DNA from 4 places in the Bacillus pacificus genome. Region 3 is predicted to be linked to each of the others. Evidence: riboswitches for the same ligand, from Rfam matches in the RefSeq annotation. Region 3 holds a riboswitch; each other region holds the start of a gene.
The links. Region 3 has a riboswitch for S-adenosylmethionine ahead of LMD38_RS24345 (methionine ABC transporter ATP-binding protein). Riboswitches for the same ligand answer to the same signal wherever they lie in the genome.
Positions count from the first base shown of each region.

Region 1: it holds a riboswitch for S-adenosylmethionine, as region 3 does, so the genes downstream of both, LMD38_RS25145 (MetQ/NlpA family ABC transporter substrate-binding protein) here and LMD38_RS24345 (methionine ABC transporter ATP-binding protein) in region 3, are expected to answer to the same signal.
Region 2: it holds a riboswitch for S-adenosylmethionine, as region 3 does, so the genes downstream of both, LMD38_RS19245 (YezD family protein) here and LMD38_RS24345 (methionine ABC transporter ATP-binding protein) in region 3, are expected to answer to the same signal.
Region 4: it holds a riboswitch for S-adenosylmethionine, as region 3 does, so the genes downstream of both, LMD38_RS11135 (M20 family metallopeptidase) here and LMD38_RS24345 (methionine ABC transporter ATP-binding protein) in region 3, are expected to answer to the same signal.

Region 1 is NZ_CP086328.1:4,887,089-4,895,073, forward strand. It holds gene LMD38_RS25120 (DUF3981 domain-containing protein) at 1-1,098, opposite strand, end outside; gene LMD38_RS25125 (MFS transporter) at 1,177-1,710, opposite strand; gene LMD38_RS25130 (FAD-binding oxidoreductase) at 1,707-3,143, opposite strand; gene LMD38_RS25135 (DUF6612 family protein) at 3,255-4,019, opposite strand; gene LMD38_RS25140 (NAD(P)-dependent alcohol dehydrogenase) at 4,165-5,073, shown strand; SAM riboswitch class I at 5,154-5,268, shown strand; gene LMD38_RS25145 (MetQ/NlpA family ABC transporter substrate-binding protein) at 5,355-6,167, shown strand; gene LMD38_RS25150 (methionine ABC transporter ATP-binding protein) at 6,180-7,220, shown strand; gene LMD38_RS25155 (methionine ABC transporter permease) at 7,195-7,863, shown strand; gene LMD38_RS25160 (SDR family oxidoreductase) at 7,901-7,985, opposite strand, start outside.
Region 2 is NZ_CP086328.1:3,710,228-3,718,212, reverse strand. It holds gene LMD38_RS19270 (2-hydroxyacid dehydrogenase family protein) at 1-87, shown strand, start outside; gene pssA (CDP-diacylglycerol--serine O-phosphatidyltransferase) at 120-821, opposite strand; gene LMD38_RS19260 (LTA synthase family protein) at 1,003-2,889, opposite strand; gene LMD38_RS19255 (DUF3888 domain-containing protein) at 3,090-3,539, shown strand; lysine riboswitch at 3,629-3,810, shown strand; gene lysA (diaminopimelate decarboxylase) at 3,991-5,307, shown strand; SAM riboswitch class I at 5,425-5,533, shown strand; gene LMD38_RS19245 (YezD family protein) at 5,606-5,749, shown strand; gene cysH (phosphoadenylyl-sulfate reductase) at 5,836-6,540, shown strand; gene sat (sulfate adenylyltransferase) at 6,579-7,715, shown strand; gene cysC (adenylyl-sulfate kinase) at 7,728-7,985, shown strand, end outside.
Region 3 is NZ_CP086328.1:4,726,099-4,734,083, forward strand. It holds gene LMD38_RS24335 (MetQ/NlpA family ABC transporter substrate-binding protein) at 1-595, opposite strand, end outside; gene LMD38_RS24340 (methionine ABC transporter permease) at 616-1,281, opposite strand; gene LMD38_RS24345 (methionine ABC transporter ATP-binding protein) at 1,271-2,290, opposite strand; SAM riboswitch class I at 2,414-2,520, opposite strand; gene LMD38_RS24350 (cysteine hydrolase family protein) at 2,763-3,326, shown strand; gene LMD38_RS24355 (hypothetical protein) at 3,557-3,706, opposite strand; gene pruA (L-glutamate gamma-semialdehyde dehydrogenase) at 3,878-5,425, opposite strand; gene LMD38_RS24365 (TSUP family transporter) at 5,579-6,349, opposite strand; gene LMD38_RS24370 (CamS family sex pheromone protein) at 6,445-7,638, opposite strand; gene ligA (NAD-dependent DNA ligase LigA) at 7,655-7,985, opposite strand, start outside.
Region 4 is NZ_CP086328.1:2,130,055-2,138,039, forward strand. It holds gene LMD38_RS11125 (VOC family protein) at 101-493, opposite strand; gene LMD38_RS11130 (AAA domain-containing protein) at 605-2,914, shown strand; SAM riboswitch class I at 2,990-3,091, shown strand; gene LMD38_RS11135 (M20 family metallopeptidase) at 3,180-4,385, shown strand; gene LMD38_RS11140 (Lrp/AsnC family transcriptional regulator) at 4,461-4,901, opposite strand; gene LMD38_RS11145 (SDR family oxidoreductase) at 5,071-5,835, shown strand; gene LMD38_RS11150 (TetR/AcrR family transcriptional regulator) at 6,117-6,713, shown strand; gene LMD38_RS11155 (MFS transporter) at 6,776-7,918, shown strand.

The sequences.
Region 1 (7,985 bases), 160 kb from region 3:
TAATGTTCCATCCTTACCGAAAATCGGTGTAACTCCTTCTTTCGTTCCCCACTCAGTCGGGATCTTCATATCAGTTTGCGAGAATTTTGTATTCCAAAATCCGTGAATATATTTACCGAAGTACGTATTTAACGTAGATGCAGTCTCGTGATTTAATACGCCATCAACAAATTTAGGTGCCTTTCCTTTATCGTATCTTTTCACTTCGCCTGTTTGTGCATCTACTACTACAACGCCCTCTACCTCAAATCCAGATCTTCCTGAAATAAATTCACCGTACGTCATTGTATAATACGGTTTCCCTTTATCATCCACTTCAAATTTAGGTTTTCCTTTAAAGATTAAATTTGGTTCTGCTTGCCTTACCACACGCTCTAAATTATTTCCGAAAAACATGCTTGGCACGTATTTCATTTTATAACCAAGGTGCAGTTTCGCTTCTGCATCAGGATTCGTACCTGACATCGTGACGTATCCTGGAATTGTCTCAGCTTTACGTGCTTTAAAAAACCCTGAAACTTCAATCGGTGCTACATATAAAGCCTCGCCATTTACCATTTGTGGCGTTAATTCTCCTAGCTCAAAATAAGCTACTTTCGGAATATCCCCAAATACTTTTTTCATCTTATTCTCCGCTGTCTTTGGCGGCACTGTAAATGGCTGATCATTTTCAGTAAATGGCTCTGAAATCTCTTTCTCTACCTTTACAACAGAATCATATTTCTTTTGCGAGATTACTATATCGTGCAAATAACCAAAGTAGCCATAACTTGCAAGTAAAACAAGCATTAGAAGTCCTTTTAACGTACCTTCTAATTTACCTATTTGATCTTGGGAAAATAAAACAAGCCCAATTAAAATCGCTACTGCAACAGAATAATGAGTAAGAATTGAATCTGCTCGATCATCAATTAGCCAAAAATATTCATAGATTGCAATACCTATCCAAAATAAAACTGGAATAACTAAAATAGATGATTTCTTACCCTTTACAACCTTCTCATCCCCTTTCTTATCCACTGCTCGAAGTTTACTACCGCTTCTTCTTGTCCATGGAATCAAAAACAAAGTGAGAATAGCTAAAATTAAAAATTTCATCAAAGGCAATGTCCCCTTTTCTTTTGTCTTCCTCTTTAGTATAACAAATAAAGGTTATTCAGGTAAAAATGGGAATCGTTATATTTTTTTACTACTTAATACAACTCCGCTCACTACATATAAGATAGATGCAATATAAAAAATCGTGCCGATCGTAAAGAAATCTACTAAATATCCTGTTGCAATAATTGCTACTGCCCCTCCAATCGATGTCCACACATGATATTTTCCAATCTCATAACCAGCATTTTCTTGTACAACTTTTCGTGCTAACGAAGTCTTCTCCGTATTACGCTGCACAGCCCCTAAAATACCCATTAAAATTTGAAGAATGTATACATGCCATACTTCTGTTGCAATAGGAAAACAAAGCATTAATATCGCCATGGACCAGGCGTATATAATTAATAACTTTCTATCACCTACTCTATCAGAGATTCTTCCAACTAACGGATATACTAGAGCTGAAGTTAAGGCAAATAAGCCATATGCCCAGCCAAACTGTGAGAAGCTATTTCCAACATTCCGAAGCAATAGAATGTAAAAAGGAAATACCATACTTCCAGCCATCATAATAATGCTTTGTGAAGCTACAAATCTTCTATATGTCATTTCGTATACTCCCTATAAAATAAATTCACAAATCTCTCTTTTGGATCCGCTTCTTTTTTCTTCTGAAGAAATTCTTCTATACGAGGATATGCTCTCCTTAACTGTTCTTTCGTTGGATAAGAATAATACGGTAAATAATAACTACCGTTATGCTTTAACGTAACATCAATCATCTTCTGAATAACATTCTCTGTTTTCTTTATCTCGTGTTCAGAACGCCCTTGATTAATTAAAAGAACCAGTGCAAACATATCATCTTTCGCATAGGATAAAACTGCATTTTCATTCTTTTCCACGTAACGAACCGTAATATTGAGCAAATTAAATTCTTCCTCATTTAATACGTTACGTAAATCATCTATGTATTCCGTGAAAGAATCTATAGGCACAAAATATTCTTGTAACACCTCTGTCCTATTTGGATTTTCATATTCCATAAAGGCACTATCTGACCTCATAACATTATTTCGCGTCTCATACTTTCCATCTGTACGTTCAAAATAACTTCTTTGTATATCCCAAAACGTATCTTTTCCCCAATCACTATAGCGTGATAATCCAAGTAAAAATTTAGGCGCTGCTATAATAGTTTCTTCTTTTAATTTACTATACTCCTCCCTCATATTTTGGTTTTGTGCCAATGTATAATCTGTCACATACATTTCTCTTAAAAATGAATTTGGAGCAACAGAAATACGAGCTAAGTGCATACGAACATTTTCATCTTTTTTCACTTTCTCTTTGAAATAAGACGTGTATTCTTTATAATCTAGCATTTTCGTGTGCGTTTCATATAATTCATCATTTGTTAACTTTAAGGTCACATCTAAAATGACACCAAATAGCCCGTAACCGCCAATGACATAAGGAAATAAATCCGCATTCTCTTCTCTACTTACATTACGCACCGTACCATCTGCCATTAACAATCTAAACGACTCTACTGTATCAATCAATGCTTCATGACGAATATCACGACCATGTACATTTACACTTAATGAACCACCAACCGTAAAAATATTTTGCGACTGCATCACCTGAACAGCAAGACCATATGGATTTACTTTCTTCTGAATGTCATTCCACGTGGCACCACTTTGAACTGTAATGCGCTTCTTCTCTGGATCAAATTCTAATATTTTATTATACCCTTTCATATCAAGCATCGTCCCATGCGGATAATATGTCTGCCCGCCCTGACTATGTTGCATACCAGCAATAGAAATCTTCTCCCCAGAAACATTCGCATCTTGCACTAATTTTATTAACGAGTGCTCATCCGTAGCACTTTCAACACGTTTTATTTTTGTCGGGAGTAACTTTCCTACATCACTCATAATCGGATGATTTAATTGCTCCTTATATGTATTTACAGATGTCACAAGCAACACTGTATAAGCCATCATAACCACCGCTATCTTTCTTTTTTTCAAATGACACTCTCCTCTTCTACATCTTTTCCTCTTCATATTGTACCTATTTTCCTATGAATAAAGAATATAAAAAAGAGGGACCTTATTTTAGGTCCCTCCTCATCAAAACTGTTACTTTGCTGCTGGCAATTGTATTGGATCAAACTTTTCATACGACGTATATTTTGCGTTCGTAATAATGTGTGCTTTATCCTTGCCATTACTACTCATAATCATGTCTATCTTTGCTGATTCATATTTAAAATCTTTTGTAATGATATATTCTGCATCCACTTCTTCTATCTTCGCATTTTGTGCTTGTAACATTTTCTTCTGCGTTTCATCCATGCTAGTTAACATACTTTCTGTTTCTTGCCCTTTTAATGTAAATTTCAGTTTATATTTATCTCCGCTTTTCTCCATCTTCATTTTATCTAAAACTACTTCCGGTACTTCTAACTTATCTATAATATCTTGAGTTGCTTTCATTCCACCAGCGTTTAATTGCTCCTCTGGTACGGTTATAACTTCTCCCGTATTAGGGTTTTTTACCTCACCAGCAACTTTACCATCCACAGTATACACTACAACATCTGTACCGGAAATATTCATTTCAGAACGAGAATTCTTTGTCTTTGGCTCTAATTGCATCTTAGCCTTTAATATATCCATCTCTGTTCCCTCAGCTTTTACCCCTACACCATATGTCATCGTTACATGTTCTTCATTTTTAAAAGCTTCGTTCGTTTTCTTGAAAACATCCTTCGCCTTTAATTCCTTTTCTTTTTGAACTGATTCTTTTTTCGGCTCATCCGTCTTTGCTGTTTTCTCATTACTACACCCTACCCCTAGACTGATTGCAAGCACTAAACTTGAAATAAAAATAATTTTTTTCACACTGTCGCCCCCTTTCCCAAAATAATATCACCTCTCTTCCTATGAAATCTATATAAATTTTAATCTATATTCGCTATATAGCGACATGTTTAATGAAGACTTTAAATATGATATAAATAACAACAACTCATTTCAGGAGGTCATTATGAAAGCAATCATTTGCACACAGTATGGACCACCTAACGTTCTTCAGCTTCAAAATATAGAGAAACCTACCCCTAAAAAGAACGAAGTATTAGTTAAAATTCATGCAACAAGTGTATCGACTGGAGATTGTAGAATACGCGGATTTAATAGCCCTCTATTATTTTGGATTCCTATGCGGATCATATTAGGTTTTAGAAAACCGAGAAAGCCTATACTCGGTGTAGAGTTATCCGGCGAAATCGAAGAAATAGGAACAGATGTAACTCAATTTAAAAAAGGAGATCAAATTTTTGCATTAACAGAGCTTAATGTCGGTGGTTATGCAGAATATACATGTGTACATGAAAGTGGATTAGTAGCATTAAAACCTACCAATGTAACGTATGAGGAAGCAGCAGTTATTCCCTTTGGCGCAACTTCGGCACTACACTTCCTAAGAAAGGCTCGTATAAAAAGGGGGCAACAAGTACTAATATATGGCGCATCTGGATCAGTAGGAACAGCTGCCGTACAACTTGCTAAATATTTTGGCGCAACCGTTACAGCTGTTTGTAGTCATTCAAATTTTGAACTCGTGCAATCTTTAGGAGCTGACAAAGTAATCGATTATACGAAAGAAGATTTTACTAAGCGAGGGGAATACTATGATGTTATATTTGATGCAGTTGGAAAATATAAAAAATCCTTTTGTAAACAAGTATTAACACCTAATGGAATATATGTATCTGTTAATGGAATGATGGCAAAGGTAAGTAAAGAGGATATGATTCTACTAAAAAAACTAACTGAAACAGAACATTTAAAACCTGTTATTGATAGAACTTACCGATTAGAAGAAATTGCTGAAGCTCATATGTATGTGGAAAAGGGACATAAGAAAGGTAACGTTTCGATTACCTTAAAATAAAATATATTCAGAAAATAATGTTGACAATTCTTTTTGTAAGATTTACTATTAGTACCATATCAAAAAACTACATACACATACTCTTATCAAGAGTGGCGGAGGGACTGGCCCGATGATGCCCGGCAACCGAGCTTATAACGTATAAGCTAAGGTGCTAATTCCTGCAAAACGAGTTTTCGTTTTGGAAGATAAGAGAGGAATCTATTTTGTCTATTCGGCACCTCTCTTATTTTTGAGAGGTGCTTTTTATTTTGGAACGTATATTTAAGGGGGAATTATAGATGAAGAAAGTATTATTAAGCATTGTAAGTGGGGCTGTATTATTATTAAGCGCATGTAGCGGGAGTTCAGATAAAGAAGTAAAAGCGTTAGATGAGAAAAAGATTACTGTCGGTGTAACAGGAGGGCCGCATGAACAAATTTTTGAAAAGGTAAAAGAAGTAGCAGCGAAAGACGGTCTCGAAATTGATATAAAAGTATTTAATGATTATGTAGCACCGAACGTATCCCTCGATGAAAAAAGCCTTGATGTAAATAGCTATCAAACAAAATCATATTTAGACGTATTTAAAGCGGAACGTAATATGAAATTAACCGAAGTATTTTCAACAGTAACATTCCCTATGGGCGTATATTCTAAAGACATAAAAGATGTAAAAGAATTAAAAGAGGGCGATGCAATTGCTGTACCGAATGACCCAACGAATGAACTTCGAGCTTTAAAACTATTTGAAAAAGCAGGTATTTTAAAAGTTGACCCAAAGGCTACAGAAAAAGCGACTGCAAAAGATGTAATTGAAAATCCAAAAAATTTAAAGATTGTTGAATTAGAGGCATCTCAATTACCAACACAACTAAGTGAAGTAAAAGCAGCTGCAATTAATACAAACTTTGCATTAGGTGCAAAATTAAGCCCTGCAAAAGACTCTATCTTCCGCGAGGGGAAAGATTCACCATATGTGAACTGGATCGTTGTTCGTACTGAAAATAAAGATGATGCTGTTATAAATAAACTAAAGAAAGCTTATCAATCTAAAGAAGTAAAAGAATTTATCGAGAAAAAATTTGATGGTTCTGTTTTACCGTCTTGGTAGGAGCTGACGATAATGATTGAATTGAAAAATGTATCCAAAGTATTTACAACAAAAAAAGGGAATGTGGAAGCTCTTAAGTCTACTTCCCTTCAAGTAAAAAAGGGTGAAGTATTTGGAATCATTGGATATAGTGGCGCTGGCAAAAGTACGTTAATTCGATGTGTAAATTTATTAGAAAAACCAACGACAGGAAATATCATTGTAAACAGCCAAGACTTAACAACTTTATCAGCAAAGGAACTAGCAAAAGCGAGACAAAAAATCGGGATGATTTTTCAAGGATTCAATTTACTTAAAACTGTTACCGTTTATGAAAATATCGCATTACCGTTACGTCTTGCTGGCATTCCAAAAGTAGAAATTGAAAAAAGAGTAGAAAAGTATTTACGCATTGTCGATCTTTTTACTCGAAAGGATGCCTATCCAAGTGAACTTTCTGGTGGCCAGAAACAACGTGTTGCCATTGCACGTGCACTATCACATGAACCTGAAGTGTTATTAAGCGACGAAGCAACGAGTGCTTTAGATCCAGAAACAACTGATTCTATTCTTGACCTCTTATTAAAGATTAATGAAGAAATCGGGATCACAATTTTATTAATTACACATGAAATGAACGTTATCCAGCGTATATGTGACCGGGTTGCTGTTATGGAACATGGATCAGTAGTCGAAAGTGGGACTGTGAAGGATATATTCACAAGCCCACAACATATAACGACGAAAAAATTTGTAAATAGTGCATTTGCAGCAAAAATTCCAGAAGACGTACAAAAAGAACTTCAAACTACTGGTGAAATTGTAACTCTTTCTTTTATAGGAAATTCTTCAGGAGAACCAGCATTAGCTATCGCTACAAAACGTTTCCAAGTATATCCGAATATTTTATCCGGTAATATTACTCAATTAAAACATGAAGCATACGGGAAACTTGTCATTCATATGCAAGGGGAACAAAATGAAATCAACCGTGCTTTATCATTTTTACAAGAACAAGGAATCATCGTAGAAGGAGGTAGAACAGACCATGGAAAACAAGTCCTTTTTGGATGAATGGGGTAAAGTTATATGGGAGGCGACCATACAAACCTTTCAAATGACATCTATTTCATTACTCATCTCGATCCTTATTGCACTGCCACTTGGTGTCACACTTGTTTTAACGAGACCTGGTGGACAGCGAGAAAACAAAATCATTTATCCAATTCTTAATACAATTATTAATATCATTCGCTCTCTTCCATTTATCATTCTATTATTCTTCATTCTACCTTTTACAAAATTTCTAATGGGAACATCCATTGGTGTGCAAGGTGTTATCGTACCGCTTGTCGTCTTCACTGCTCCCTATATCGCAAGATTGATGGAGACCGCATTATTAGAAGTCGATCGTGGTGTGATTGAAGCTTACCAAGCGATGGGCGTTTCTACTATAAAAATTATTTGGCACGTCATGGTGAAAGAAGCTCGTCCCTCCCTTGTACTTGGATTAACAATTGCAACGATTGGCTTAATCGGCGCAACAGCAATGGCTGGTCTTGTCGGTGCTGGTGGACTAGGGGACTTAGCATATCGCTTCGGGCATTTACGCTATGAACCTGAAGTAATGTATGCAACTGTCTTTATTTTAATTATCCTCGTACAAGGATTGCAGTCTTTAGGGAATGGTGTTGCACGAAGATTGAAGAAAGATTAAAAAAGAAGGTATCTCACCAGTGTGAGATACCTTCTTTTTATCTTTTAAATCCACCTTCTGAATGAATAACTTGTCCCGTAATCCACTCTGCTTCTTCGCTTACTAAAAACTTAATGAGTCTT
Region 2 (7,985 bases), 1.0 Mb from region 3:
GAAACGGCGGTAAGAAATATTTTAGCTGTATTAAATGGCGAAGAACCTGTAACGCCTGTCAATCAAAAAGTATTCGTTACAAAATAAAAAGAAACCTTCCGATTCCGGAAGGTTTCTTTTTATTTTTCTTTATTTGCTCTTTTTGATGGTCGTTGTCTAAGGAATTGAGATAGCATGTACAAAATATATAGTGGAATAGCAATGAATAAGAAAACAGAAAAATTACCGAATCCTGTTTGGTACATTGTGATAATGATGCCCACTAAAAATAGTGTAATAATGATGCTATATCGTGGAATTGGTACATCTTTTAAACTTGGGATACGAATGCGGCTCACCATTAAAAATGCGAACGTTACAAATACTGTAATAAGAACGATTTTTGGAATGGTATGTGAAAATAATGTTAAGAAAGCAACAAGCCCTCCCGCTGCTGTAATCGGTACCCCAGTGAAGTATTTCATTGAAGTAGAAGATGGTGTTACATTAAATCGTGCTAAACGATATGCTCCGAAAAGAGGGAATAGCCCCGCTATGTATAGTCCGATGATTCCATAATTAGAGAAAGATGTGTAATACATGAGAACAGCAGGTGCTGCACCAAATGTTACGACATCCGCAAGCGAGTCAAGCTCTTTTCCCATTTGTGAATCAACACGTAATAAACGAGCAACACGCCCATCAAGACTATCTAACATCATCCCGATAAGTACTAAAATAGCAGCTGATTTATAATATCCTAAAGATGCATAGCCGATTGACAAGAATCCACTATATAAATTTCCGAGCGTAAATAAGTTTGGAATAGCTGCTCTATACAAAATCTGATCCCTTGCTTTCTGTAATAAATTCTTAATTAGTGTATGAAAGTTTACTTATTTTATCATACCATAAATTTCTTCCTCATACGAAAGAAATTCCCAATTTGTGAAAGATTTCATAGAAGAATGATTGGAAAAATAAGTGAAAAAAGAAGCAACTTTTATAAAGTTGCTTCTTGTATTATTCAAAGTTCGTTGTCATAGTTCCAGTTTTATACCGATTGTTAGGATCGAAACGTAACAAATCTCCATAAATGAGTTTGTCGGAAAGTTTCAATTCTGTTTTTGCTTTTTCAATATTCGGTTGACATAATGAGATGTCTGCTTCTTCACCTGTGTTTCGTTTATAGCACATGTTTTTTGTATACACATAATCTTCCGAAACGAAGCTACCATCACGCATTACCATAAGAGGGTCTTTTTCTTTAATAAATAGGTCAGTTCCAAATTCAACTGATTGATTTGTTTTAATACCAAGTAAATGAAGTAGCGTTGGTTTAATATCAATTTGACCAGACACTTTAGAAATGACTTTACCTTCTTGACCAGGCACGTGAATGATGAGAGGGACACGTTGTAATTGCATAGAATCAAACGGTGTAATAGCGTCTTTCCCAAGGAACTGAGCCATAGCTGCGTTATGGTTTTCAGAAATACCGTAATGATCTCCATAAATGACAATAACGGAATTATCATACAGACCTTCTTCTTTTAATTGTTTAATAAATTGTTTAAGAGCTTCATCCGTGTAACGAACAGTTGGAAAGTAACGGTTTACAACACCACTTTCTGAATTAAACTCATCAACATATTGATCTTCTGGATTTAGAAGAAATGGAAAATGGTTTGTTAAAGTAATGAATTTTGTATAGAACGGCTGTGGTAAAGATTTTAGCTTTGGAATAGATTGTTCAAAGAACTCTTTATCTTTTAATCCCCAACCGACAGACATTTGTTCTGTGCCTACGTAATCATTTAAATTAAAGTAACGATCATATCCAAGTGCAGGATACATTACATCACGATTCCAAAACGTTTTATCGTTTGAATGGAAGACAGCAGAAGAATATCCGTATTTCTTTAATTGTTCTGGTGTAGCTGTATATTCATTTGTTGCATGAGTAAAGAATACAGAACCGCGGTCTAACGGATAAAGTGAATTTTCAACGATAAATTCAGCATCAGAAGTTTTACCTTGTCCTGTTTGATGATAGAAGTTATCGAAATAAAAGCTATCTTTAATAAATTCATTTAAAAATGGAGTAATTTCTTTTCCATTTATTTTTTTATTAATAACAAAACTTTGTGTAGATTCCATTGAAATTAAAATAACATTTTTGCCTTTTGCAGCTCCAAATAAGTTTTTATCAACTTGCTTATCTTTTGAGTCTGTATAGTTTTTAATTTCAGAGAACCCGTCCCCACTCGCAAATACACGTTCAGCTGAAGATTTAGATTGAAGTGTAATATCAAATAGATGATATGTGTATAACCCTAAATTTTTCACGACAGTTTGACGGTCAAACGAGCGTGAGAACATTTGTGGTTTATAAATAATGGAAACAACAATTTGTAGTGCTAATAGAGCTGTTACACCGCTAAAGAAAGTTCTCTTTTCAGAGCGAGAAAGCGGCGTTTTGTCGCAAAATGATGGGAATTTACGCGAAAGAAACATTAAGATGATCGCATCTGCGAATAACAGTAATGTTTTATACGTAAAGAGTTCTTTTATACTCGTCCCTAAATCAGCCATATTATTTGTTTGAAATAATACTGGGAACGTAACGAAATCGTTATAAAAACCATAAAACATTGCATTTCCAAATAAAATGAATGATAGTATAAAACTAATTCCAACTATAATGCGATTTCGGTGTTTAGATGCAAATAAAGCAAAACCGAAAAATAAAAGTAACGCAGCTAGTGGATTAATAAAAAGCATAAATTCTTCAAAGAAATTATCAATTTTAATATCAAACGCTAGCTTGTACACAATATATGTTTTTATCCATAATAAAACGACTGCAACGAGTGCGAATCGCAGTTTTGGAAACAGACGTTGTAGCATAATATACTCCTCTCCTAAAAAGCATGACGGTTCTTGTGGGCCTATTTGATTAGCGCCTCATTTTATATATACGAACAGTCCTTTATTATTATGTTTATTATACTATGAGTATCATTATACGAAAATAAAAGAGAGTTGTGGACTTTTTTATAACAATTGAGTAGAAAAAGGGCAGTAGGAGACAATAAAATGGAGTTTCTATGTATGATTATTATCGTGCGCGGAAAGAATCGTGTAACAATACGGAGGTTATAATGCGAAAATTATTATATTTTATAGTATGCAGTAGTGTTATACTTTTTGCTTCACCAAGTGTGTCGGTAGCTCAATATGATGCACCTCTTATGGAAGATGCCCTTTATTCTGTGTTATTCCCGAAAATAAATAAAGCAATCGAAAAACAATATGGGAGCTTGAAGCCTTATCAATGCCCGAAAATTATTAGTTTAAAAAAAGTGTATAGCGGTACATATTTATTTCAAGCAGTTATTGAAGTGACAAAGTATGAACGTGTTGCAGGGAAAATTGCGCCACCATTTGAGAAGGTAACGATTACATTTAATAACGAAGAAGGCGAATGGGAAGTGACAAAGGTTTCAGTAAAGCGCTTACCAAACGATACGAAACTAAACTGTAAAAAAGCAATATAAAAAATTGTTTGACAAATAAAATGGTCCTTTGGTATTGTTAATAGCAACAATTAGATGTTTGAAAATTAAATAGACTTACCTCATCTACTCTCAAAGGTAGAGGCCGCGATAGGAAAGAGTAAGCTATGGGAGATTTAATGGAATCTGTGATCATAGGTTGAAAGGGACTATTGCCGAAATATAAGAATAACCATATTATTCATATATTGGGACTGCATTGAATAAATGTAGTACTGTCATAAGATTTATTTTATGGAGAGCTATTTGGAGATGTTGATGCGGTTTCTTATTTTGAGGAGATAACAACTCGTTTATTTTTTCAATATATATTTTTCCTAATAAGAAACGCGTGTGAACATTGTTCCGCGCGTTTTTTGTCTATCTAAAAGCGTGCTGCAATGAATAGAAGATTGGGGTTATGAGTTTTAGAGGAAATAAGGGAGGAATTCAAATGTATTTACACGGCACAAGCCGAATCAATGGGCAAGGACACTTAGAAATTGGAGGGTGCGACACGACGCAGCTAGCAAAACAATACGGAACACCACTTTATGTATACGATGAAGAGTCAATTCGAGGAAAGTGCCGCGCGTTTCATCGTGCTTTTAAAGAAAGTGGGTTCTCTTATCAAGTAGCATATGCAAGCAAGGCGTTCTTGTGCATGGAGATGTGCCGAGTAGCTCGTGAAGAGAATATGTCATTAGATGTTGTTTCTGGAGGAGAATTATATACTGCACTACAAGCAGGATTTCCGGCATCGCGCATTCATTTTCATGGTAATAATAAAACAGATGAAGAAATTGTGATGGCTCTTCAGGCGAATATTGGTTGTTTTGTCGTAGATAACTTCTTAGAATTAGAAATTTTGCATGATTTAGCAGTGCAACATGGGAAATTTGTGAACATATTAATTCGTGTAACGCCCGGAGTAGAGGCGCACACACATGAATATATTACAACAGGTCAAGATGATTCAAAATTTGGGTTTGGCGTGTCAAATGGTCAAGCGATGCAAGCAATTGAGCTTGCTTTACAAAAATCAAATTATAACGTGTTAGGAATTCATTCACATATCGGATCACAAATATTTGAAACGGCTGGCTTTGTGCGAGCGATTGAAGTTCTTCGTCAATTTTTAGAAGCAGTGAGAGAGCGAACAAACTATGTAGTAAAAGTGCTAAATGTAGGGGGAGGATTCGGAATACGCTACACAGAGTCCGATGCACCATTAACTCTTGAGACGTATGTGCGAGCTGTAACAAGTGCAGTGAGAGAACAATTTACAGTATGTAATTATCCATTGCCAGAAATATGGGTTGAGCCAGGTCGTAGCATTGTAGGGGATGCTGGAACGACACTTTATACAGTCGGATCTGTGAAAGACATTCCTGGTATTCGGAAATATGTATCAGTGGATGGTGGGATGACTGATAACTTAAGACCTGCTTTATATAACGCTCGTTATGAAGCGATGTTAGCGAATCGAGGGAATGATGAGAACGAGGAAGTTGTTTCGATTGCAGGGAAATGCTGCGAGAGTGGAGATATGTTAATTTGGGATATTAATCTACCGAAAGTTGCTTCTGCGGATTTACTAGCAATTTCTTGTACTGGGGCATACGGGTACTCGATGGCGAATAATTATAATCGGATTCGTAGACCAGCTGTCGTCTTCGCGAAAGGTGGTACATCACAAATTGTTGTAGAGCGCGAAACATATGAAAATATTATTGGGAACGATCGCATACGTATTAAAGAACTTGTTTAAATGAGGAAAAAGGAGTTGTTCGGATGGGCAATTCCTTTTTTATAAAATAAAATAATTAAAATATATCGGAAAACTAGGATTGAAAAAAATCAGAATTGTGATAAAATACAAATACAAAGCTTATCAAGAGAAGCGGAGGGAACTGGCCCGGCGAAGCTCGGCAACCTGCTTATAGAAAGCAAGGTGCTAAATCCAGCAAAATGGAATCCATTTTGAAAGATAAGGTAAAATATATTACCGAACAGTCTTTTCGAAATGGGAAAGATTTTTTTTATGAATAAAAAGGGGGGCTGTTCGCGTGAGCGTACGGGAACATTTTGAGGAAGTATCTGAGAAAATTGAAGCGATGCTTGCTGATATGAAATATGGTTCAATTACAATTGTTGTGCAAGATGGAAAAGTCATTCAATTAGAGAAAAGTGAAAAAGTACGTTTAAAGTAAAAAGCGCTGACTAGAAAAACTAGAGGCGGTTTTAACCTATTTCATTAGGTTAAAACCGTCTTTTTGCTTTTACAGGGGGAAAAAACATGTTGACGTATGAAACGTGGGAAGAAAATGATGTTTCATTTTCAGAAGAAGATGAAACGAAAGGCGCGTTATCTGTATTAAGTTGGGCTTATAAAGAATATAAAAGTGAAATTGTATACGCATGTAGCTTCGGAGTGGAAGGGATGGTACTGCTGCATCTTATTAACCAAGTAAATCCATCTGCTAAAGTTGTATTTTTAGATACTAACGTACATTTTCAAGAAACATATGAATTAATTCAAAAAGTGCGGGAACGATTTCCTTCATTAAATATTATAGAAAAACAGCCAAAACTTACACTTGATGAACAAGCCGGATTGCATGGTGACAAGCTATGGGAGAGCAATCCTAATCTCTGTTGTAAGATTAGAAAAATTTTGCCTTTAGAAGAATCATTAGCGAATGAAAAAGCGTGGATATCGGGACTGAGGAGGGAACAATCAGAAACCCGTAAGCATACAAAGTTTATAAATCAAGATCATCGCTTTCGATCTATTAAAGTTTGTCCGCTCATTCATTGGACGTGGAAAGAGGTATGGCGATATGTATACAAACATAGTTTGCCGTATAACCCATTACATGACATTGGATATCCAAGTATTGGGTGTGAGAAGTGTACGTTACCTGTAGGAGAGGGTGGCGATTCAAGAGATGGTAGATGGGCCGGGAAAGTAAAAACTGAATGTGGCCTTCATTATCAATAAGGTGAATTTGAAAATAAAGCTAAGAGAGGGTATAGAAAATGAGTACAAGAAACGGATTAATAAATCGAATAGACGAGACATACGACGTATCACAAATTGAAAAAGAAATTGGGCTAGACAACATTGCATTAAGTGATTTAGAACTATTAGCGACAGGGGGATATAGCCCGCTTACTGGTTTTTTAGGAAGGAAAGATTATGATTCGGTTGTAGAAACGCTTCGTTTAAATAATGGAAGTGTTTGGAGTATACCTATTACATTACCAGTAACAGAAGAGGTAGCAGAGACGCTAAAAGTTGGAGAGGAAGTAAAACTTGTTAACGGTGGAAATGTATATGGTGTCATTCAAATAGAAGATATTTTTGTGCCTGATAAGGAAAAAGAAGCGTTACTAGTGTATAAAACGACGGATGAGGCTCATCCAGGAGTGAAAAAATTATACGAACGACCGAACGTTTACGTCGGAGGAGCTATTGTTCTGACGAAACGTTTTGAAAATAATCCGTTTCCTTCTTATCATTTAGATCCAATTGAAACGAGAGAAGAATTTAAAAAACGTGGTTGGAAAACAGTAGTTGGATTCCAGACGAGAAATCCGGTACATCGTGCTCATGAATATATTCAAAAATCTGCTCTTGAAATTGTAGATGGCCTCTTTTTAAATCCGCTCGTTGGGGAAACGAAGTCGGACGATATTCCTGCTGATGTAAGAATGGAAAGTTATGAAGTATTACTTCAAAACTACTATCCGAAAGATCGTGTCTTTTTAAGTGTATTTCCTGCAGCAATGCGTTACGCAGGACCGAGGGAAGCGATATTCCATGCATTAGTCAGAAAGAATTTTGGATGTACCCACTTTATTGTAGGACGCGATCATGCAGGAGTAGGAGATTATTACGGTACTTATGAAGCACAAGAAATTTTTACAAACTTTACAGTAGAAGAGTTAGGGATTACACCGTTATTTTTTGAGCATAGTTTTTACTGCACGAAATGTGAAGCGATGGCTTCAACGAAAACATGCCCGCATGGAAAAGAGGATCATGTCATCTTATCTGGTACGAAAGTAAGAGAACTATTAAGAAACGGTGAGGTTCCGCCAAGTACATTTAGTCGTAGAGAGGTAGTAGAGGTACTAATTAAAGGTTTGAAAAAAGAAGTAGTAACAGAATAGGGAGAGAATGAGATGGATACGAATATTACTTGGCATACAGCTTCTGTTTCAAAAGATGAGAGAAGAGTGAAGAATGGGCATCATAGTTTTGTCATTTGGTTTACTGGTTTATCAGCTTCGGGTAAATCTACAGTAGCGAACGCGGTTGCTCGTAAACTATTTGAAAAGAATATTGGAAACTATGTACTTGATGGAGATAATATACGTCACGGTTTAAATAAAGACTTAGGTTTCTCTGAAAGTGATCGTATGGAAAATATAAGACGAATT
Region 3 (7,985 bases):
TAACTGAAGCTGCAACATCTTTTAATACACGAGGTGTTTGCTGTGCGATAACCGGTGTAATTTTTAATTTCTTCGGATTTTCAGCAATGCCGCTTGGATCTCCAAATAAGCCAAAGTCTTTCTTAAGCTTTAATAACCCAGCTGCATCAAGAAGTTTTAATGCACGTGCTTGGTTCGTTGGATCATTTGGAATCGCAATTTCAGAACCATCTGGAATTTCATTTGCTTTCTTATGTTTTTCAGAGTATAAACCCATTGGTGCAATTTGCGTTGTACCAACAGCTGTAATATCTAATTTATGCTCCTTTTTAAATTGCTCTAAGAAAGCAATATGCTGGAATGAGTTTAGCTCAATATCTCCATCAGCTAACGCTTTATTTGGCGTCGTGTAATCAGAGAACTCAACCAGTTTAACTTTAATTCCTTCTTTTTCAGCTTTCCTCTTCAAAATTTCCCAAGCGTCTCCATCCGTTCCAGTTACACCGACACGAACTACTTTTTCTTTCGCCCCTGCCCCCGTGTCTCCACTTGAGCAACCGCTTAACGCTGAAACCCCTACAATCGCTGATAATGCAAATGCTAAAATTTTCTTCATTTTCTTTCCCCTCTTTCTTTTTATGATCTGCGTAAAAAGACTTTCGCAAAGTAGTTTCCTAAATTTTGAGCTAACTGTACGAGAATAATAAGTAAAACGACCGTTACGAACATAACTGATGTATCAAAACGTTGATAACCATATGTCATTGCTAAGTCACCAAGACCGCCACCACCGACAAGCCCAGCAACTGCAGAAAATTCAATTAAACCAACTGTCATAAATGTAACACCTAAAATTAATGGTGCTAACGCTTCTGGTACAAGGATTTCAAAAACAATTCTAATTGGTGAAGCACCCATCGCTTGAGCTGCTTCGATTACCCCTTTCGGAACAGAAACAAGATTTGTTTCAACCATTCTAGCAATACCGATTGATGCAACTAACGTCATTGGGAAAATTGCTGCCGCCGTTCCAATTGTCGTTCCGATAACACTTCTTGTTAGCGGGCTTAAAGCTACTAAGAATATGATGAATGGAATTGGACGAATTGTATTAATGATAATATTAAGAATAGAAAAGACCCATTTATTTTCTAAAAAGTTTCCTTTTCTCGTCACATATATAAGTAAACCTAGAGGTATACCAAGAATTGTAGCAAATATAAGGGTTACAATTACCATTAAGAGAGTATCCCCCGTTGCATCTAGTATGCGCGGCCAAAATATACTCCAATCAACTCGCATGAGCTTCTACCTCCTTCAGCTGCACTTGCAGTCTTAGATGTTGTAATGCTTTTTGAATTTCCCTCTGTTCACCTTGCAATTCTACAAGAAGATTTCCAAATAGCACATTTTGAAGTTCAATAATATTTCCGTACAGTACATTTACATCGACATTATAGTTTTTTGCGATATATGATAGTACTGGCTGTCCTGTCTCCTCGCCAGTAAATGTTAGACGATAAATCTGACCACCATTTTGAATTTTTGCTAAAACACTTTCCGGTAAATGATCATTAATAACAGAACGTACAAAGTTTTGAGTCGTCTTTGTTTTTGGTTGTGTGAAAACATCAAACAGTTTTCCTTCTTCAATAACTTTTCCTTTCTCCATTACAGCTACACGGTGACAAATTTCTTTCACAACATGCATTTCATGTGTAATAAGAAGAATTGTTAAGTTGTATTCTCGATTTACTTTCTTTAATAAGTTCAAAATTTCTGTCGTTGTTTCTGGATCTAAAGCTGATGTTGCTTCGTCACATATAAGAATATCTGGTGATGTTGCGAGCGCTCTAGCAATACCAACACGCTGCTTTTGTCCACCTGATAGCTGCTCTGGGTAATTGTTTGCTTTATCTTCTAACCCTACAAACTTCAGCAATTCATTTACTCTTTCTTTTATCTCATTCTTTGGTACTTTCGCTAACTTTAATGGATAAGCAATATTCCCAAATACTGTTCTTGAATTAAATAAATTAAAACTTTGAAAAATCATCCCGATTCTTTGTCTTAGCTTCCGTAATTCTTTCGTCGATAATGATGTAATCTCTTTATCATCTATTGAAATCGTTCCTGCCGTTGGTCTCTCTAACATGTTTACTAGGCGTAATAACGTACTCTTTCCAGCGCCACTAAAACCGATAATGCCAAAAATTTCGCCTTTCTCAACTGATAATGTTACATCCTCCACCGCATGAACAGATTGCCCACCTGTTTCATATACTTTACTTACATTGTTAAAAGAAATCATTTTTTCCCCTCCTATATGCTGTGAAAACTTGAAGCAGAGCTCTCGAGGTAAAATAAAAAGTGCTCTCCTTCTTATCAACCATAAAGATAAGAAGGAGAGCACTTATATGTACTCGTTCACATCTTCTCATCTTCCAAGCCTTTCATAGGCTTGCTGGAGTTAGCACGGTATTAAAAAAACCCGTTGCTGAGGTATCGTAGGGCCAGTCCCTCCACCTCTCTGGATAAGAATGTATCGATTTAATTGTCGTTTAATTAATTCTCATTATAGAACTCAGAATAATAAGAGTCAATATATTTTTTAGAAAAATATTAATTATTTCTTTATTAAAATTTTCAGATGAAAAATTCAAGAAAAAATAGTAATCTTTAAAGTTATGTAAAATTCTCCTCTTGCATATTTTTTAAAAGGATAATCTTCTCTACTAATTGAATACCATTATTTGAATATGAAATCGGAGGAAGATAAATATATGAAAACAGCTCTTTTACTCATTGATATTCAAAATGATTATTTTCCACACGGCAAAATGGAATTACGTAATCCAGTCGAAGCAAGCGCATATGCCCGTCGGCTACTACAGCTCTTTAGAAAGAAAAACGAACCTATTTTTCATATCCAACATGTAGCAATAAAAGAGGACGCTACTTTTTTCCTCCCCAATACAGAAGGTGTACATATTCATGAAAGTGTACGCCCACTTAGAGAAGAAACGGTTATACTCAAGCATTATCCAAATAGTTTTCGCAAAACTGATCTTCTAAAGCAATTACAACGTTTAGCTATTGAACACGTTGTCATATGCGGGATGATGACTCATATGTGTATTGATGCTACCGTAAGGGCTGCCTTTGATTTCGGCTTGCAATGTACTGTTATACATGATGCTTGTGCTACAAAAGACCTTTCTTTTAAGAATGCTACTATACCAGCCGTTTATATTCATAACACAATTTTAGCTAGTTTAAATGGTGTCTATGCAAATGTAATGAGTACAGAGGAGTTTTTAGCTACAAAAAAACACTCTCTTCAGTGAGCAAAACCGAAAAGAGTGTTTCTTGTCAAACCATAGATTTTCTTTCAAATTGTATTATACAGGAAATCCTTAAAATGAATACAAAAAAATGTGACTAATAAGTCAACTTTTCTCATTGTTTTGTTTCTATTTACATGTTTATCTTGATATGAATAGGGTTTAGCTAGTTCCACTTACCAAATAGTAATATATGGTAAGTGTTTTTTATTCAAATTAACTAGTTTCTTCTACTATTTATCTGTTTGTTTTTGTTTCTTTTTCAAATACTCCGCACGCAATTTTTCAATTTGCTGCTTTTTATCAAACTTGACAGGCGTCTGTTTTTCATGAAACTTTGCGACAGCTACCTGACCTTTATAATCCAATTGATATTTTCCCATTTTGTTCACCTACTTTTCTTATCTTGAAAGAGAATTTATTCAACCAATATAATATACCTTATTTTACTGAAGTAAACCTTATATTATTTTTTCTGCTTATATGTATCTTAATCCACATATAAGCAGAAAAAAGAGATCTTCGCAGACTGCGAAGATCTCTTCTACTATTTCTTATAAAGTTTCAGAAGTAGTTTTTGCTTGCATGTGAAGTGCTAAGTAGTCAGGGCCACCAGCTTTAGAGTCTGTACCAGACATGTTAAAGCCACCAAATGGTTGGTATCCTACGATTGCACCAGTACATCCACGGTTGAAGTATAAGTTACCTACGTGGAAGTCTTCACGTGCTTTTTCAATATGGTCACGGTTGTTAGAGATAACTGCTCCTGTTAAACCGTATTCTGTATTGTTTGCAATCGCAAGTGCATGGTCAAAGTCTTTTGCTTTACAGAATGCTACTACTGGTCCGAAGATTTCTTCTTTCATTAGGCGAGCATCTTCTGCAACGTCAGCAACGATTGTTGGTTGGATGAACCAGCCTTTAGAATCGTCTCCTTCGCCACCTGCTAAGATTCTACCTTCTTCTTTACCAATTGCAACATAGCTCATTACTTTATCGAATGCAGCTTGGTCATTAACAGGACCCATGTTTGTACCTAATACAGCTGGGTTAGCAACTGTTAATTCTTTCGTTAATTCAACAGCACGATTTAATACGTGATCGTATACATCTTCGTGGATTACTGCACGAGAACATGCAGAACATTTTTGTCCTGAGAATCCGAATGCTGATGCAACGATAGATTTAGCTGCTAATTCAAGATCTGCTTCTTTATCAACAACGATTGTATCTTTACCACCCATTTCAGCGATAACGCGTTTTAACCAAATTTGGCCTGGGTTTACTTTCGCTGCACGCTCATAAATACGGATACCTACATCACGAGATCCAGTGAAGCTAATGAAACGTGTACGAGGGTGATCTACTAAGTAATCACCAACTTCAGAACCACTACCTGGTACGAAGTTTACTACGCCAGCTGGTAAGCCAGCTTCTTCTAATACTTCCATGAATTTCGCTGCTACTACAGGAGTTGTACTAGCTGGTTTTAGTAATACTGTATTACCAGAAACTAAAGCAGCTGTTGTCATACCTGCCATAATTGCGAATGGGAAGTTCCAAGGAGAAATGATAACACCTACTCCTAATGGAATGTAAGAGAAACGATTATATTCAATTGGACGGCTTTCTACTGGAATTCCGTCTTTTAATTTCAACATTTGACGACCATAATATTCCATAAAATCGATTGCTTCTGCTGTATCAGCATCTGCCTCATTCCATGGTTTACCTGCTTCTTTTACAAGAATAGCAGAGAATTCATGTTTTCTACGACGAACGATCGCTGCAGCACGGAATAAAATGTCTGCACGCATTTCTGGTTTTGACTTTCTCCAAGTTTGGAATGTTTCATCCGCTACTTGCATTGCTTTTTCAGCTAACTCACGGCTTGCTTTTGAAACGCGACCAACAAGTTCCTCTTTATTTGCAGGGTTTACAGAAACAATTTTGTCTTCTGTAGTGATTTTTTCTCCCCCAATAATTAATGGATAGTCTTGTCCAAGATAAGATTCTACTTTCTTTAAACCTTCTTCAAACGCTAATTTGTTAGCCTCTACTGAAAAATCTGTAAATGGCTCATGTTTGTATGCTACTACCATTATTTTTAGCCTCCCCTTAGAAAAACGTTTACATTTTACAACATTATTCTACACGATAATTTAGATTTATTCAAATATTCCTAGACTTATATTTTAAAAATTAATTAATTTTTAAAATATAATAAAAAAATAGAGTTATACAAATGTATAACTCTACAAAATATGAGTATATTCCAAAACGTTTTTGCTAATCAATAAAATAGTTACTAACAAGAATAAAGTTCTTACATATCCAACACCTTTTTGAACTGCAAATTTCGATCCAAAATAAGCGCCCAAAATCATCGATAATCCCATAATAATACCGTATTCAAAATGAATTACGTCTAAAAATAAAAAAGTGATTAACGATACGATATTACTAACAAAGTTCAAAAGTTTTCCAGATGCTGCTGCTTGAATAAAATCCAAACCAATTAATAAAAATGCGAAAATTAAGAAGGATCCTGTCCCTGGTCCAAAAAACCCATCGTAAAACCCTATCATTAAAATAACAAAGAAAAATATTAATGTTTTTCTTTTCGTCATCTTCTTATAGGTAGATACACTTCCCCAATCCTTTTTCGCAATAATATAAATAGCAATAAACACCAACATCACAAGCACTAACGGACGTAAAATATCCGGCGGAATAAACTTTACTACTAAAGCACCTGCGACTGCCCCTATAATAGTTAACGGGATTAACTTTCCTACAATTTTAAAATCAACCTTTCCCGATCGAATAAAGTAAATCGCACTCGTAAACGTCCCCATCGTTGCAGCTAATTTATTCGTTGCAATTGCCGAAGCTGGTGGTAAACCAACAAACATAAGTGCCGGAAGCGAAATTAATCCTCCACCACCAACAACTGAATCAATAAAAGCTGCTAAAAAACCGAATGCAATTAATAAAATAATGACTTGAAAACTTAATTCGTCCATGCGCTTTACCCCTTACCCCATTATTTACAACATTTTAAATTATAACAAAATTACCCAAGAAAAAAAGCCGTTCCATAAAGGAACAGCCCTTGTATTTAATCTAAAATTTTCACATACGGTTCATCTTGCTTCGCTTCACGTATAATAATCGCTTCTGGACGCTCTACAGATTTAATCGTTACTTGTACTTTCATATAATTCGGGAAGTATTCCATAACAAGCCCGGCTACATATTGTGTAAAGCCAATTATTTCTGCTTTCCCATTAAACTGGACAGGAATATCGAGCTTTATTTCTCTTAATTCATCGTCTCTATACATACCAGTACCGATAACAGCTGTATAGTCGCCTTGGAAATAATCACTTAATTTTGCCTTGAAGTTTGATACTCTCGCCAGATCTTCACGTTTATTATCTGTTTTCGCTTGTTCAGATGGGAACAAATAATATTTCTCATTAATTTGTTTCCAATCCTCAACCGTTTCACTGCCTTTTTCAACATTCGCATAAGAAACAAAGTTACCTGGTACGAGCGAAGACTTTGGAGCCTGACGATAAATCGCAAATGTTATCGGAAGGTTTTTTGTCTCAGGATCTTGTTGATGCATAACTTTCAAGATTTCTGGCACCATTTTTTTCCCTTCCGCTAACATCTTTTCATTCGAAATTGCAGCCTCACGCGGATAACCATGCTCTTCCTCATAATAATGAACCGAATTCATCGCTAATCCAACTACAATGCCGCTACGCTCATTTTTTTCGCCTTTATTCACATAATAATCATGCTCTAAAATATTTGAAATATATATTGGATTTTTTTTATTTTTCACTTCTAGTGATTCGGATCCTGTACCTAATGCAGGATTTAACCCTATGTTCGGGAATTTAACCGCATCTTTTTTTAGTGTACCTTCTAGTTCCTTTTGTTCTGCATCTGTACGTTTTCTTTTAACAAGCATCTGTATATACTGAGTATTTAGGGATTTCCCGCCTTTTAAAACATTATCTTTCGTACTAAATGATTCTTTCGCAATACGCATTAATCCTGTTTCAAATTCATCTATATCAAGACGATTACTTACTCCTTGCACAACTAAGCCACGTGCGTTTCCTCCCTCAAATGGAATAGTCGTCTTATAATATTCATCCGAAATAGAGTAATTCGGGACGATTGCTTGCTCTTTTGCTTTCCCCGATTTCTCAACCACTTTTTCATCTTTGTCGGCACCTGCACTACACCCACTTACAAGTAGGCCAAGGCTTAATACCGCTAATGCTATTTTTTTCATGGTAAGTTTGCACCTCTTACTTATTTAGCTCTTGTAAGAACCTCTCTTCATTCCAAACCTCAACATTATGTTTCTCCGCTTGTGCTAATTTCGAACCTGCCGCTTCACCTGCAACAACTAAATCCGTACTTTTACTAACACTTCCTGTTACTTTTCCACCTAATGCCTCAATCTTCTTCTTCGCTTCACTACGTCCCATAACTTCTAATTTCCCTGTTAAAACGACAGTTTTTCCTGCGAAGTACGACTCAACGTTTTGTAAATCAGCAATTTTCATGCCTTTATATGTCATGTTCACGCCGTATTCTTTAAATTGTTGTAATAACTCTAATACGTCTTCATTATCG
Region 4 (7,985 bases), 2.6 Mb from region 3:
AACAACCTCTACTATGATTGATGTTGTATGAGCTTAGCTTGATAGCGATGTGGCGCTACCCCATTAAGAAAAGAAATAGGAGAGAAGAGAGAACAACCTATTATCTCTCCGTCTCAAAAAACTCAATCCATTCTCCATCAGGACCAGCGAAGAATATGTAACGTGTTCCATCTGGTAATGTTTCAATTTCCTCTCCTAGTAGGAAGGTTACGCCGTGTTTTTGTATTCTTTCAATTTCGTCCTCTAATGAATCCACTTTAAAGCAAATGTGATGTACTTTTCCTTCTGCCGGAAGGGAAGAGTTATAGCCCTCAATTAATTCGAGTATCGTCTCTTTTGATTCTTCCACACCTAAAAAAGCGAGTTTTAAGTCTGGATTCGGGTGTCCCATGCGTTTAATGAGTTGTAAGCCAACTACTTCTTCATAAAATACGATAGATGTTTCTAGGTTTGCAACCATAAGTCCAACGTGTTCGATTCTTCTAACTGGCATGTAGATTCCTTCTTTCTGAAAATTATATACAATATATTATTGAAAATTAAGAAAATAAGCAAGATAAAAACCTTACAAATTTTAGCGTGTTATATGGTATAGTGAGAAAGTATGTTTGGGGAGAAGGAAGGAGATTATACGATGAATACAACTACTCAAACTCCTTCATTATCGGAAACGATGAAAGAGTGGCATTATGCATTAGCATATGAAATTAAACATTGGAAAACGATAGGTGGTAGTAAAATTTCTATCATGAATGGTCGTTTTTTATATACAGATTATGAAAGTACAGTATACGTATTTCAGCTTATTTCGGAAGTAAGCTTACCTGAAGGTTCACCAATTCGAATTGAGTTCGATGGTGAAGAAGCGACAGGGGAAGTATTATCTGTACATGGATTAGAAATAGAACTGAAGTTAAATGATTATATACAAGGTGAAATACGGGAAGCTGTTTTATATAGTGAACCGTGGCAGCTTTTAGAGCAACTACAAGAGCGGTTGAAAGAAGCACGTAAAGATAAGCTAAAACGTAATCGTATAAAGCGTATTGTTGATGGGACGAGCAGTCCGAAACATATGGAGAAGATGAAAAATCCGAAAAATGAATTGGCGTATCGCGCTTTTTATAATCCGACAACGTACGTATGGGGACCGCCTGGAACAGGGAAGTCTTACAATTTATCACGTATTATTTCGGCTCATTATCAAAAAGGAAAGTCGGTACTTGTGTTAGCTCATAGTAATGCAGCAGTGGACGTATTAATGAGTGAAGTAACAAAGCAAATTGAAAAGAAAAAGAAATGGACGCCTGGTGAAATTGTTCGTTACGGTTATAGTCAACACGAACATATACGAAATCATGAAACGTTACTTGCGTCGAAGTTAGTTGAAACGACGAACGGGTCTTGGGGTGAGGAGAGACTCTATTTAGAAGAGACACGACAAGAGCTTCGTGAAAAGATTTTATCATATAAAGCGACATCTGCTGATAAGAAGCGTATACAAGAGATTGAAAGTGATCTTCGAAAGCAAAAAGCGAAAATTAAAGAGGTAGAAAAAGAATACATTGAAAATGCGAAAGTAATCGGCGCAACTTTATCGAAATGTGCCATTGATTCACTTATTTATGAGCGTACATTTGATTTAGTTGTTGTAGATGAAGTAAGTATGGCATATGTTCCACAAATCGCATTAGCTGCATCACTTGGAAAACGTATCGTCGTTTGTGGTGACTTTTTACAGTTACCTCCAATTGCGATGGCGAACCATGAACTCGTTCGAAAATGGCTTGGAGAAGATATGTTTTACCATGCCGGGATTGTTGAGTCTGTTAATAAATCAGAAGCACACCCGAACCTATTTATGCTGCAGGAACAAAGACGTATGCATGCGGATATATCTAAGTTTACAAACTCATTCATTTATAAAAATAGAGTATACGATCATCCGTCTGTTTCAGAGCGTAAAGAACTTGCGCAATTGCAGCCGTTCGCAAATGAGGCGAGTGTTTTATTTGATACGAGCTTAATGGGAGCATTTTCGTTAAAAGACGCTGCTTCAGGGTCTCGTTTTAATATTATGTCTGGTTTAGTAGCGATGCAAATGATGTTAATCGGACTGTTAGACGGTGTTCAATCGATCGGTGTTGTTACACCTTACAGGGCGCAATCCCGCTTTTTATCAACGTGTATGAGAGAAATGTTGCAAAAAACGAAGTATCGTCACATACCTGTTTTAGCGGCAACGGTTCATAAGTTCCAAGGTTCTGAAAGAGATATGATGATATTTGATACAGTGGATAGCTATCCGCAAGAACGACCTGGCGTATTATTCTTTGATCACAAAAACCATCGCCTCGTCAATGTAGCAGTGACAAGAGCGAGAGGGAAGTTCATTCAATTATCAGATTGCCATTATATGCGTAAAAATCTTTCTAGAAAACAAGCGTTATCACAATTAACAGCTCATATAGAACGCCACGGAGATGTGTATGATCGCACGACATCAAGACAATTGTGGGAGCGAAAAATATCGAAACGATTACGTTGGTTTATGGAAATGAATCTGGAAGAGCCGAAAGAGCTATTAAAAGATATTTTAGCTGCAAAACGAAAAATCGTGATTTCACTTCCAAGTACAAAACAAGTGGATAAACGAGTATGGCAAGCGTTAATGCGTACAAATGCGCAAATAACGGTGTATAGTGATGGACCAGTTCCATTGAAAAATGTAAAGTTACAAAGACAAAATAAAGCATTCCCGTTTATCGTAATCGATGATGAAATCTTTTGGGCAGGGGCGCCCCTCACATCTCAAATGATGTTTGAAGGCAGTACGGAATTTCCATACGTATGTGCAAGACTGCAAGCACCTGAGACAATTGGTGTATTAAAAGGGTTTTTAGATATCCGGTAAATTCGGATAGGAATTCCTTGACTTTTATTTGAAATGAACTTAGAATGAATGTAATTTAATATAATTTTATGAAAATTCTTATCACGAGAGGTGGAGGGACTGGCCCTATGAAACCTCGGCAGCGGATTCGTTATGAATACTGTGCCAATTCCAGCAAGGTAACTTGAAAGATAAGAAAGAAGCTCATTTTGACTGTATATACAGAAGCCTCTTTCTATCTTTTAGAAAGAGGCTTTTTTACGTGAAAATAAAAGGAGGAAGAAAAATGGGAGCGACAGGAGTAGCGTCACAAAGAAAAACAATTGAAGAGAGTATCGAAAGAAATAAGGAAAAGTACATAGAAACAAGTCATGATATTCATGCGAATCCGGAGATTGGTAATCAAGAATTTTACGCATCTAGAACGTTAAGTTTATTACTAGGTAGTGCAGGATTTCAGTTGCAGCACAATATAGCTGGACACGAAACGGGATTTATCGCGCGAAAAAGCTCTGGAAAACAAGGGCCAGCAATCGCATTTTTAGCGGAGTACGACGCTTTACCAGGACTTGGCCATGCATGTGGTCACAATTTAATCGGCACAATTAGTGTTGCAGCAGCAATTGCATTATCAGAAACGCTTGAAGAAATTGGGGGAGAAGTTGTCGTGTTTGGAACACCAGCTGAAGAAGGAGGACCGAACGGTAGCGCAAAATCGAGTTATGTAAAGGCGGGTTTATTTAAAAACATTGATGCGGCGCTTATGATTCATCCGAGCGGAAAAACAGCAACAACGAGTCCTTCACTAGCAGTCGATCCACTTGATTTTCATTTTTACGGAAAAACAGCTCATGCTGCAGCTTCACCTGAAGAAGGAATTAACGCATTAGATGCGGTGATTCAGCTGTACAACAGTATTAACGCACTTCGCCAACAACTTCCGTCAGATGTGAAGATTCATGGTGTTATTACAGAAGGCGGAAAAGCACCTAACATTATTCCTGACTACGCCGCAGCAAGATTCTTCATCCGTGCAGCGACGCGAAAAAGATGTGCGGAAGTAACAGAAAAAGTAAAAAATATTGCTCAGGGAGCAGCGTTAGCAACAGGCGCAAAAGTGAAAATCCATCAATTCCAAAATGAAATCGATGAACTACTCGTAACAAAAACATTTAATGAAGTCGTAGCCGAAGAACTAGAATTACAAGGTGAAGACGTAAATCGGAAAGAAAGATTTGGCATCGGCTCAACAGATGCAGGAAATGTAAGCCAAGTCGTACCGACCATTCATCCGTACATTAAAATCGGCCCAGATGATTTAATTGCACATACGAATGAATTTAGAGAAGCAGCGCGTTCAGAATTAGGAGACAAAGCATTAATTACATCGGCAAAAGCGTTAGCAAATACGGCGTATCGATTAATTACGGAAGAAGGGCTGTTAGAGAAGGTGAAGGAAGAGTTTAGAGGGGCGCAGAGGAATCAGGGATAAGTGGTTAAAGGGAGTGGATGATCCACTCCCTTTTCTTTTTTGAGAAAATTTGATGCCAATTCGCTTATTCCTTTATCAGAACGACAATTTCTCCTCGAACTCACTCTTTAATACAATTAAAGGAGACGATAATCCAAATTGCATTAAAGAGTCTAAAAATGTAGCGAGAGAATCCATCGAATCGCTCATGACCTTCATCATATAATTAAACTCCCCGCTAATTCGATATAAATCTGTTACTTCAGAAGCGGTATTACAATATTGGATAAAATCAGAGCATTGGCTCGTTTTAAACATAACGAATGCTTGAATGTTTTTATTAATTTTAGAAGGCTCAAATTTCGTTCGGTAAGCCGCTATAACTCCTTGATCTTCAAGTTTATTAATACGCTCTTTTACAGCAGGCTGCGTCATGGATATGATCCGTCCTATTTCTGAAACGGAAATTCTCGCATTTTCATATAACAAGTTCATAATTTTATGATCGATTTCATCCAGTTTTACTGCGTTTTGCATTGTGTAGCCTCCTTGTTGTGTTTTCTAAAGTGAATTACAAATTATAACTATAATATCATAAGTAAACAAACTAAATTACCTATAAATCTGTATTTATAATTATTGGTGTTTACATGAAAATATAAGTATAGGTTTTTATCAAACGGAAATTTAGGAAGGATGGAAAAAAATGAAGAATCTTGATGGGAAAGTAGCGTTAGTAACAGGGGCGAGTCGAGGAATTGGTCGCGCGATTGCGATGAGATTGGCAAACGACGGTGCATTAGTTGCGATTCACTACGGCCGAAATAAGGCAGCTGCAGATGAAACGATTAGTGAGATTGAATCTAATGGAGGAAAGGCATTCTTAATTGAAGCTCAGCTCAATTCAATTGATGGTGTCAAAAAGCTAGTAGAACAATTAAAGAATGAATTACAAATAAGAGTTGGTACAGCAGAGATTGATATTTTAGTAAACAATGCAGGGATAGGTACACAAGGAACAATTGAAAATACGACCGAAGGGATTTTTGATGAAATTATGGCTGTAAATATTAAGGCGCCGTTCTTCTTGATTCAGCAAACATTACCATTACTGCGAGCAGAAGGACGCATTATCAACATTTCATCAGCTGAAGTACGACTTGGTTTTACAGGCTCAATTGCATACGGTTTAAGTAAAGGGGCATTAAATACGATGACACTTCCTCTTGCTAAACATCTCGGAGAAATAGGTATAACAGTGAATACAATTATGCCTGGATATACGAAGACAGATATGAATGCGAAATTGCTAGATGATCCAGAAATACGAAATTTTGCTACGAATTCATCTGTGTTCGGACGAATAGGGCAAGTTGAAGATATTGCAGATGCAGTAGCATTCCTTGCTTCCTCTGATAGTCGCTGGGTAACGGGGCAAATTTTAGATGTTTCTGGAGGGTTTTGCTTATAGGGGCACTACTCCATACCCATCAAGCTAATCAAGTAAATTACTAGTTATGAAACGATCCTTGTTTCATAACTAGTAATTTATAGAAAGGTAGGGATGATAAAGAAGTCTATTAAAACGTGATTTTTTCGCTAGGAAATTTGAATAAGGGGCTATTTTTCATTATTCGTAATCTAACATAATCAAATTTTATTTTACAGTAACAATAAAATAAAATTATTGACCGCATGGTACAAAAAGGGGTATTCTATTCATGTTATCTTTAAAATGAGAGGAGGATACGATTGAATAAACGCGGCAGACCTCGAGAGTTTGATTATTCCTCAATTGTAGATGTTGCAATGAAAACATTTTGGTTAAGAGGATATGAAGGGTGTTCTACACAAGATTTATGCAGTGATACAGGACTTGGAAAAGGAAGTTTATACAATACTTTCGGTAGTAAACATGAACTGTATAAACAAGTATTAGAACGCTACCATGAAATTGGGATTAGGGAACAAAGGAAATTGTTACATACTTCAATTCCAGTTAAAGAACGATTAAGTAATTTTTTTGAATGGGCATTGAAAGAAGACTTTGAGAATATGGATCAAAAAGGATGTTTATTGATTAATGCCAGTATAGAACGTGCTAAAAACGATTTAATGGTACAAGAAATTTTCTCGAAGCATGTTGAACTTCTTAAACAAGCTATTGAAACAGTGATGGAGGAAGGATTGCAAACAGGTGAAATTTCAAAGAAGCAATCAGCTGAGGAATTAGCTAGTCTGCTTTTAAGCAGTTATTACGGATTCCGTGTTCTTAATGTATCGATGCAAAATCGGATGTTGTCTGAACAAGTTATCAAAGGAACAATAGAGTCTATTTGTGGCGCTTAGTGCGCTCTTTTTTCGCACTATTTTTGTACCAATCATTACAATAATGAATAAGGAGTGTTTTTATGCCATCGATTATATATTTATTAGCTTTAGCAATCTTTTGTATGACTACATCAGAATTTATGGTTGCAGGTATGATGAATGAACTTGCTCTTGCATTCCAGGTTCCTGTATCATCTATTGGGTATTTAATTTCAGCTTATGCAGGAGCAATGGTAATAGGAGGCCCCATTTTAACTGCAATCCTCTTACGAATGCGCAGCAAACAAGCATTATTGTTTTTAATGTTCGTATTTTTAATTGGTCAATCGCTTGGAGCTATTGCTTGGAACTATGATATTATGATGATTTCACGTATTATAACTGGTATTGCTTCAGCTTCAGCTTTTGGAGTTGCGATTTCTTTTTCTGCAACATTGGTCCACTCTGATTCAAGGGGAAAGGCTGCATCAATTGTACTTGCAGGTTTAATGTTCGCAACTGTATTAGGCTTACCTATAACGACCGTTATTTCGCAATATTTTGGCTGGCGTATTAGTTTTGGGGGCGTTTCTGTTCTTGTGCTAGTATCAGGGATTATGATTCAACGGTTATTACCATCATCTTCAAATAAAGAGCAATTAAATTGGAAGGATGAACTTCTGCGATTTAAGAATATTCATCTTTGGGCAGCGTACGTAACAAGTATGTTCATTATTGGTGGTACGTTTGCAGCATTTAGTTATTTCACTCCGATCTTTACAAATGTTACAGGATTTTCAAGCACAAGCATTCCATATTTACTTGCTCTCTATGGTAGTGCGACGGTAATTGGGAATATAATAATTGGCAAATTTGCTGATAAATTTACAATGAAAATACTTATGGGTGGATTAATTATATTAATCATAGCGTTGTCTGTATTTGCTTTAAGTGCAGAGAATAAATACATTGCAGTTATTTCTACGATTTTTATTGGTTTAACTGGTGTAGCATTGAATCCAGCTATGGTTGCGAGGGTGATGAAAACAGCTAGTAATGGAATAATGATAAATACCGTTCATAGTTCTTTTATTACGCTAGGTATTGTTATTGGTTCGTCACTAGGTGGTCTTGGGATCAGTAAAGGATATGGTTTTGTATCTCCGCTATGGATTGGAGCTTGTTTAGCTATCCTTGGGGTAATTTCGTTATTCCCATATTTACATAAAGGAAAGGCAGATTAAGATGTTTAAAATTTCTTTTTCTTAAGTTGATGGGTATGTATGGTGATCTCTATTATAGACAATAGTG